Regions from separate parts of the Enterobacter cancerogenus genome, predicted to be linked through region 2. Evidence: predicted binding sites of a transcription regulator. Region 2 holds the regulator's gene; the other holds the start of a gene.
What was found. The regulator LexA, encoded in region 2, represses DNA repair genes until DNA is damaged. The targets are predictions, from matches to a motif close to TNCTGTATGTACATACAGNA.
Positions count from the first base shown of each region.

Region 1: the regulator LexA is predicted to act here: its motif matches at 2,696-2,715, upstream of dinG (ATP-dependent DNA helicase DinG).

Region 1 covers NZ_CP077290.1:1,167,200-1,172,115, reverse strand. The annotation lists gene cecR (transcriptional regulator CecR) at 1-396, opposite strand, end outside; gene rhlE (ATP-dependent RNA helicase RhlE) at 633-2,006, shown strand; gene dinG (ATP-dependent DNA helicase DinG) at 2,729-4,906, shown strand; gene I6L58_RS05410 (fimbrial protein) at 4,893-4,916, opposite strand, start outside.
Region 2 covers NZ_CP077290.1:2,377,451-2,382,366, forward strand. The annotation lists gene zur (zinc uptake transcriptional repressor Zur) at 1-161, shown strand, start outside; gene I6L58_RS11215 (CsbD family protein) at 230-439, opposite strand; partial or broken gene I6L58_RS22920 (hypothetical protein) at 488-562, opposite strand; gene dinF (MATE family efflux transporter DinF) at 559-1,896, opposite strand; gene lexA (transcriptional repressor LexA) at 1,962-2,570, opposite strand; gene I6L58_RS11230 (diacylglycerol kinase) at 2,679-3,047, opposite strand; gene plsB (glycerol-3-phosphate 1-O-acyltransferase PlsB) at 3,254-4,916, shown strand, end outside.

The DNA of each region.
Region 1 (4,916 bases), 1.2 Mb from region 2:
GGCGGCAGTGGGGGAGAGCTGCTCGCGGGAGATAAATTTGCTCAGGCTTAGAGTGTCGTCGTGCGTCAGCAGGCGGATCATATTGTGGCAGGCGTTGAGGATCAGCTGGCGGATAGCGGCCCGGTCGGGTGAGGGCTGGCTGAGCAGCGCACTTGCCTCCTCAACGTGTGGGCGGAAATTCTCGCCGATGAAATCGGCGATCCACTGCGCACAGGCGAGATAAAGATCCTCTTTTGAGCCAAAATAGTAGGTAATGGCCGCGATGTTTTGTCCGGCCTGCGCGGCGATATCCCGCGTGGTGGCGTGGAGTCCATACTCGCCAAACTGCGCCAGCGCGGCGGCTATGAGCTGGCTTCTGGCCTGTTCACCTTTGGTGGTGGTCGGAATCGTATTCATGGCGGTTTTAAAAATTAATCAATCGATTGATTAAGATTATGCCCGGTTACGGGGTTTGTCCAGCTAACTTCCCCAAAGAAAAGGGCTGTCGAGGCGCGGCTAAGGGATATTTTATGCGCCACGTCACAAAAGCTGCTACACTGCGCAACTTCACGACATTGTGGTTTTTGTCCTCCCTATTCGTAATATCTCCCTGAAAACTACACCAGTGACGGTCGGGGCGGTTCGGAGTTTTTATGTCTTTTGATTCCCTTGGCCTGAACCCGGAAATTCTGCGCGCAATCGCAGAGCAGGGCTACGTCGAGCCAACCCCTATTCAGCAGAAGGCGATTCCTGCCGTGCTGCAGGGCCGTGACCTGATGGCCAGCGCCCAGACCGGTACCGGAAAAACCGCGGGCTTTACCCTGCCGCTGTTAGAGCTGCTGGTAAAAAACCAGCCGCACGCTAAAGGCCGTCGCCCGGTCCGTGCGCTGATCCTGACCCCAACCCGCGAGCTGGCCGCGCAAATTGGCGAGAACGTGCGTGATTACAGCCGCTATCTCAACATTCGCTCGCTGGTGGTTTTCGGCGGGGTGAGCATCAACCCGCAGATGATGAAACTGCGCGGCGGCGTGGACGTGCTGGTGGCAACGCCGGGCCGTCTGCTGGATCTCGAACACCAGAACGCGGTGAAGCTCGATCAGATTGAAATTCTGGTGCTGGATGAAGCTGACCGCATGCTGGATATGGGCTTTATCCACGACATTCGCCGCGTGCTGGCTAAACTGCCTGCACGTCGTCAGAACCTGCTCTTCTCCGCGACCTTCTCAGACGAGATCAAGGCGCTGGCTGAAAAGCTGCTGCATAACCCGCTGGAAGTGGAAGTGGCGCGCCGCAACACCGCCTCCGAGCAGGTGACGCAGCATGTTCACTTCGTGGATAAGAAACGCAAGCGCGAGCTGCTCTCCCAGATGATCGGGCAGGGCAACTGGCAGCAGGTGCTGGTCTTTACCCGCACCAAACACGGCGCCAACCACCTGGCGGAACAGCTGAATAAAGACGGCATCCGCAGCGCGGCAATCCACGGCAACAAGAGCCAGGGCGCGCGTACCCGTGCGCTGGCGGACTTTAAGTCTGGCGACATTCGCGTGCTGGTGGCAACGGACATCGCCGCCCGCGGTCTTGACATTGAAGAGCTGCCGCACGTGGTGAACTACGAGCTGCCAAACGTGCCGGAAGATTATGTTCACCGTATCGGCCGTACCGGTCGCGCGGCGGCGACCGGCGAAGCCCTCTCTCTGGTTTGCGTCGATGAACACAAACTGCTGCGCGATATTGAGCGTCTGCTGAAGAAAGAGATCCCGCGCATCACCACCGAAGGCTACGATGTCGATCCGTCTATTCAGGCGGAGCCGATTCAGAATGGCCGTCAGCAGCGTGGCGGCGGCGGTGGTCGTGGACAGCAGCAGCCGCGCCGTTCGGAAGGCGGCGCGCCGAAAGCATCCGGTAAACCGCCGCGCCGAAACGGCGAAGCGAAATCCGGCGGCGAGAACCCGTGGCGCAGCGGTGAAGCCCGGCCAGCAGGGGAAGGGCAGCGTCGACGCCGCCCGCGTAAACCTGCCAGCGTGTAGTTTTCTGGGATGATTGTCTGTTGGTTATAATTGAAGGTTACGTTCACCTTAATATCCACAGAATATAATACGTTCATTACCCGTGAACGTGACAAGGGGGCCACCGCGGCCCCCTTGTCAATCCCCGCGGCCCGCCATGAAATCGGTGCTTCGCACTGCGCTCACCTCCCGACCGTCTCCCTGCGGTCGGCTCGACTCGACGTCCTGTCTCGTTTCGCCTCTGGCCGCCATCCATGGCGTCCAGCCCTTGTCATCCGGTCTCCGGTTCGCCGATTTCTGCGGGACTCAACGGCGGTGCCACATTCAGGCGGCATAAAAGGTTGAGGGAGCGAGAGTCCGGCTGAAAATCGCCGAAGCGTTTCCTGAAGGCCGGGGCGACGCGCAGGGATGCGCGGCGAGGGCATAGCCTGCAGGGATGCAGGCTGGTGCCCGACCCGAAAGCCGGAAGGAATAAGCTGAGGGCACCGCGAAGCGGCGATTTTCTCTGCCGGGAGCCGGGATTGCTAAGGGGGCGGCGGTAGCCCCCTTAGCACGTTCACCGCAGAGAAATGACCAGGTAGCAGGATAGTTAAAGTGAACGGAACGATGCCACTGAAATAACAAAGAGCCTTTGTGTAGATTCGCTGCGAGGCTCTTGTCCTTACATCTGGACTTTTTCTTTTTGCGGCATCCGCCGGAAAGTGCCACAATAGTGGCTGTTTATACAGTATTTCAGGTTTACGATGGCTTTAACCGCGGCGCTCAAAGCGCAAATTGGCGCCTGGTATAAGGCGCTACAACAGCAGATCCCCGACTTTATTCCCCGAGCGCCTCAGCGGCAGATGATTGCTGATGTGGCAAAAACGCTCGCCGGGGACGACGGGCGGCATCTGGCGATTGAAGCCCCGACGGGCGTCGGGAAGACCCTGTCGTATCTTATCCCCGGCATTGCGATTGCGCGGGAAGAGCAAAAAACGCTGGTGGTGAGTACCGCCAACGTGGCGTTGCAGGATCAAATCTTCAGCAAAGACCTGCCGCTGCTGCGCAAAATTATCCCCGATCTCCGTTTTACTGCCGCCTTTGGCCGTGGTCGCTACGTCTGCCCGCGTAACCTGGCGGCGCTCGCCAGCAGCGAGCCTGCGCAACAGGATCTGCTGGCGTTTCTTGATGATGAACTGACGCCGAACAACAAGGCCGAGCAGGAGCGGTGCGCCAAACTGAAAACCGATCTCGACGGCTATAAGTGGGACGGACTGCGCGACCACACCAGCGAGGCCATCAGCGACGATCTCTGGCGCAGGCTGAGCACCGATAAAGCGAGCTGCCTGAACCGCAACTGCCACTATTACCGCGAATGCCCGTTCTTTGTCGCCCGCCGCGAGATTCAGGAAGCGGAAGTGGTGGTCGCAAACCATGCGCTGGTGATGGCGGCGCTTGAGAGCGAAGCTGTGCTGCCGGAGCCGAAAAACCTGCTGCTGGTGCTGGATGAAGGACACCATCTGCCGGACGTCGCGCGCGATGCTCTGGAGATGAGCGCCGAAATTACCGCCCCGTGGTTCCGCCTGCAGCTCGATCTGTTCTGCAAGCTGGTGGCAACCTGCATGGAGCAGTTCCGCCCGAAAACCACGCCACCGCTGGCGGTGCCTGAACGCCTCAACGAGCATTGCGACGAGGTGTACGGGCTAATCTCGTCGCTGAATAACATCCTCAACCTGTATTTGCCGCAGACCCAGGAGGCGGAACACCGCTTTGCCATGGGCGAATTGCCGGACGAGGTGATGGAGATTTGCCAGCAGCTGGCGAAGCACCTTGAGAAGCTGCGCGGGCTGGCGGAGATGTTCTTAAACGACCTGAGCGAGAAAACCGGCACCCACGACGTGGTGCGCCTGCACCGTATTTTGTTGCAGATGAACCGCGCGCTCGGCATGTTCGAGGCGCAAAGCAAGCTCTGGCGGCTGGCCTCTCTGGCGCAGGCGTCCGGCGCGCCGGTCACCAAATGGGCGACCCGGGAAACGCGGGACGGGCAGGTGCACCTCTTTTTCCACTGCGTGGGTATCCGCGTTGCCGATCAGCTGGAAAAGCTCATCTGGCGCAGCGTGCCGCATGTCGTCGTCACGTCAGCCACGCTGCGTTCCCTGAACAGCTTCTCCAGGCTGCAGGAGATGAGCGGCCTCCGGGAGAAAGCGGGCGACCGCTTCGTGGCGCTGGATTCGCCGTTTAACCACTGCGAGCAGGGCAAGCTGGTGATCCCGCGTATGCAGTACGAGCCGCTTATCGACAACGAAGAACAGCATATCGCCGAGATGGCGGCCTACTTCCGTGAGCAGCTTGAGAGCAAAAAATTCCCTGGCATGCTGGTGCTGTTTGCCAGCGGGCGCGCGATGCAGCGCTTCCTTGAACACGTCACCGACCTGCGGTTACTGCTGCTGGTGCAGGGCGATAAGCCCCGCTACCGGCTGGTCGAGCTGCACCGCCAGCGTATTGACGGCGGCGAGCGCAGCGTGCTGATCGGCCTGCAGTCGTTCGCGGAAGGGCTGGATTTGAAGGGGGATTATTTAACCCAGGTGCATATCCATAAAATCGCCTTCCCGCCTATCGACAGCCCGGTGGTGATCACCGAGGGCGAATGGCTGAAAAGCCTGAATCGCTATCCGTTTGAGGTGCAAAGCCTGCCGGCGGCGTCGTTTAACCTGATTCAGCAGGTGGGGCGCTTGATTCGTAGCCACGGCTGCTGGGGCGAGGTGGTGATTTACGATAAACGGCTGCTGACCAAAAATTACGGCCCGCGGTTGCTGAACGCCTTGCCCGTGTTCCCGATTGAACAGCCCGACGTGCCCGAGGTAAAAAAACGCCCGGCGAAAGTGATTGCCGGGCGTAAAAAAAGCATCCGTGCTAAGGGGCGCGGTCCTACTGGTAAGTGAATGTCACCTG
Region 2 (4,916 bases):
ACATCATGCATACGCTGGCGGCCAAAATGGGCTTCGCGCTGCGCCATAACGTCATTGAAGCACACGGGTTATGCTCCGCCTGCGTGGAAGTGGAATCCTGCAGCCATCAGGACGCATGTCAGCATGACCACTCCATCCTGGTGAAGAAAAAACCCCGCTAGCGGCAAAAGAAAAGGCGGCTCATGGCCGCCCTCAGGGGTACTTCCGTGTTCGCACGGGTGGTAATCAATTACCAGCGATAGTCGTTACGGGTTTCCCAGTCTTTGACTTCGGTTTCCGCCTGATCTTTCTCGTAACCGTAACGCTCCTGGATTTTACCTACCAGCTGGTCACGTTTACCTTCGATAACGGTCATGTCGTCATCGGTGAGTTTACCCCACTGTTCTTTCGCTTTACCTTTGAATTGCTTCCAGTTGCCGCCGATTTCGTCTTTATTCATAATCGTGTCCTCGTGTTAAGCGTAAATTTGTATCGCCCGGTACATGCATTTCTGCTGGACGTGATAATTATTATAGTCAGGGATTCGGCAGCCCGATTTATATTCAGAATCTTTAACCGTCACGATATATCAGGACGGGCAGGAAACCAGGTGTTGTTTCGCCAGTGACGACGCCATATAAAGGCCAGCGAGAGGCCCCGCAGGGAGAGGAATACCGCAAGCGCCAGCCACAAACCATGGTTACCCAGGTACGGCAGCGTAAAGAGCGTCAGACCAAAACCGGCCGCCGCAACTGCCATGCTGTTGCGCATTTCCGCGCCTCGCGTCGCACCAATAAACATACCGTCCAGCAGATAACACCAGACCCCCACCACCGGCAGGATCACCTGCCAGATGAGGTAATGGCTGGCCAGTTCACGCAGCGCCGGGAGTGAGGTGAGCAGCGCAATGATATGCCCACCGAAACAGGCGTAGATCAGCGCAAACGCCAGCGCGACCATTCCCGACTGACGACACGCCGCCCGCCATACTTCGCGAAGCTGGCCGCTTTCACGCGCACCGTATGCCTGCCCGGAATGGGCTTCAACCGCATAGGCAAAACCATCCAGCGCGTAGGCGGTAAAGGTCAGGAGCGTCATTAACACCGCATTGACGGCAACGATTTCTGGCCCAAGGCGCGCCCCGAAGACCGTCAGCGCGCCGAAGCAGAGCTGTAACAGCAGCGAGCGCAGCATGATGTCCCGATTGAGCGCCAGTAGCTTACGCATATTGCCCCGCCAGGCGGTTTTGAGCAGCGCAACCGAGATCCCGCGCATCGCCAGAACGCGCCCGACCATCCACAAGCCGATCAAAAATGTCCCGTACTCGGCGATTGCGGTTGCCAGCGCCGCCCCCCGCACGTTCATGTGCAGGCCCATGACCAGCCAGAGATCGAGCACAATGTTGAGCAGGTTACCGACCACCAGCAGGATCACCGGCGCGCGGGCGTACTGCACGCCCAGCAGCCAGCCAAGCAGAACCAGGTTTGCCAGCGAAGCGGGCGCACTCAGCCAGCGGATTTCAAGGAAACGCCGCGCCTGCTCCAGCACTGCTTCGCTGCCGCCCACAATATGCAGCGCCAGGTCTATCAGCGGCGTGCGCAGCAAAACGATCAGCGCGCCTGCACCGAGCGCCAGGAGTAAAGGTTGAACCAGCGCACGCGCCAGCCGCAGCGGATCTTTCGCGCCGTAGGCCTGGGCCGTTAGACCTGTGGTGCTCATACGTAAAAAGAGCAGCAGCATAAAGAGGAAGCTGGTTGCCGTGGCGCCAATCGCCACGCCGCCCAGATAGACGGGGGAATCCAGATGACCAATAACCGCCGTGTCCACCAGGCCGAGCAGAGGAACGGTAATATTGGAAAAAATCATCGGCAGCGCGAGACGCCAGAGTGCCTTATCAGAAGCAGTCAGCAGTGACATGGGAGAATACCGGGGACGATAAAACGAGACGGGCCACGGAGAAACCGCAGCCCGTCAGGAAGAGATTACAGCCATTCGCCGTTGCGGATAACGCCAACGGCCAGCCCTTCAATGGAGAAGCTGTGTTCGCGCAGGTCTACCACAATAGGCGTGAATTCGTTGTTTTCCGGCAGCAGCTGCACGGTATTGCCTTGTTTCTTCAGGCGCTTAACGGTCACTTCATCATCGATACGCGCAACCACAACCTGACCGTTGCGTACGTCCTGCGTTTTGTGAACCGCCAGCAGATCGCCATCGAGAATACCGATGTCTTTCATCGACATCCCGCTAACGCGCAGCAGGAAATCAGCGCTCGGCTTAAACATACCGGGGTCCACCTGATAGTGGCTTTCGATATGCTGCTGTGCCAGCAGCGGTTCACCCGCCGCAACACGGCCAATCAGCGGAATACCCGTCTCTTCTTCAACAAGCAGACGAATACCGCGTGATGCGCCAGAAACAATCTCAATGACGCCTTTACGCGCCAGCGCTTTGAGGTGTTCCTCAGCCGCGTTTGGAGAGCGGAAACCCAGACGCTGCGCGATTTCTGCACGCGTGGGTGGCATACCCGTCTGGCCGATATGATCCCGAATGAGATCAAACACCTCTTGCTGCCTGGTCGTTAACGCTTTCATTCCGCCCCCTGGGTGTATATACAGTTATGCTGTGAGTATATACAGTCAAAGGCGATTTTGGAACCAAAAACTGCACAAAAAACCAGGGACTTAATTATTCCTCGAGGCTCATCGGAAATGTGACCAAAGCAGCGTGACCCAGGTGATGGCTGCGATGATAATCGCCAGCAGCACGGCAGCCGATCCCATATCTTTAGCGCGACCCGAAAGCTCATGAAATTCTGAACCAATTCGGTCTACCACTGCCTCAATAGCGCTATTGATAATTTCCACTATCATCACCAGAAGTACGGAACCAATGAGGAGTACGCGGGTTATGGCATCAACATCAAGGAAACACGCGATGATAACCGCGACAATCGCGGCAACCGCTTCCTGGCGGAAAGCAGCTTCATTGATCCATGCGGCGCGGAAACCTTTCCATGAATAGCCTGCAGCTTTGATGATTCGGGTTAACCCAGTGGTATTATTGGCCATTAAAAGAACCTTATAGTGGAAATAGCGTCAGTAACTATACACAAAATCATTCATGCTGCCTCAGGCGAGCCTGAAGGATGCAGTGTATATAGCCGCAGCGCGTTTTGCTGCAGCCTGAAGTATGACGGGTAACAACAGAAATCTTGCGCGCTTTCTGTTATCCTTGCGCCGCAATTGCATTATTAACCAGAGGCTTTACATCGTTTATGTCCGGCTGGCCACGAATTTACTACAAGTTACTTAATTTACCATTAAGCGTCCTGGTAAAAAGTAAGTCTATCCCAGCAGAACCCGCGCTGGAATTAGGGCTCGATACGTCGCGCCCTATTATGTACGTTTTGCCTTATAACTCGAAGGCTGACCTACTGACGCTTCGCGCCCAGTGTCTGGCGCATGACCTTCCCGACCCGCTAGAACCGCTGGAAGTTGATGGCACATTGCTGCCACGCTATGTGTTTATCCACGGCGGGCCGCGCGTGTTCACCTATTACACGCCGAAAGAAGAGTCCATCAAGCTGTTCCATGACTATCTCGACCTGCACCGCAGCAATCCTGGCCTGGATGTGCAGATGGTACCGGTCTCCGTGATGTTTGGTCGTCGTCCGGGCCGCGAAAAAGGCGAGGAGAACCCACCGCTGCGCATGCTCAACGGCATCCAGAAATTCTTCGCCGTCTCCTGGCTGGGGCGCGACAGCTTTGTCCGTTTCTCCCCTTCCGTTTCGTTGCGCCGCATGGCAGACGAACACGGCACCGACAAAATCATTGCGCAAAAACTGGCGCGCGTGGCGCGTATGCACTTTGCGCGTCAGCGTCTGGCCGCGGTTGGCCCGCGTCTCCCGGCGCGTCAGGATCTGTTCAACAAGCTTCTGGCGTCAAAAGCCATTGCTCGCGCCGTCGAAGACGAAGCGCGCAGCAAGAAAATCTCGCATGAGAAAGCCCAGCAAAACGCCATTGCGCTGATGGAAGAGATCGCCGCGAACTTCTCTTACGAGATGATCCGGCTTTCTGACCGTATTCTCAGCTTCACGTGGAACCGCCTCTATCAGGGGATTAACGTCCACAACGCCGAGCGCGTGCGTCAGCTGGCACACGACGGCCACGAGATTGTTTATGTGCCCTGCCACCGCAGCCACATGGACTACCTGCTGCTTTCCTACGTGCTTTATCATCAGGGCCTGGTGCCGCCGCACATCGCGGCCGGTATTAACCTGAACTTCTGGCCAGCAGGGCCGATCTTCCGCCGTCTGGGTGCGTTCTTTATTCGCCGTACCTTTAAGGGCAACAAGCTTTACTCCACCGTGTTCCGTGAATATCTGGGCGAGCTGTTCAGCCGCGGTTATTCCGTTGAGTACTTTGTCGAAGGCGGACGCTCCCGAACCGGTCGCCTGCTCGATCCGAAGACCGGCACGCTGTCGATGACCATTCAGGCGATGCTGCGTGGCGGCACGCGTCCGATTACGCTGGTGCCTATCTACATCGGCTATGAGCACGTCATGGAAGTGGGCACCTACGCAAAAGAGCTGCGCGGTGCGACCAAAGAGAAAGAGAGCCTGCCGCAGATGCTGCGTGGGCTGAGCAAGCTGCGCAACCTCGGTCAGGGCTACGTGAACTTCGGCGAGCCAATGCCGCTGATGACCTACCTTAACCACCACGTTCCGGAGTGGCGCGAATCTATCGACCCCATCGAAGCGGTACGCCCGGCCTGGCTGACGCCAACGGTAAACGGCATCGCCTCGGAGCTGATGGTGCGCATTAACAACGCAGGTGCGGCGAACGCCATGAACCTGTGCTGTACGGCGCTTCTGGCCTCGCGCCAGCGTTCTCTGACTCGTGAACAATTGACCGAGCAGCTCGATTGCTACCTCGACA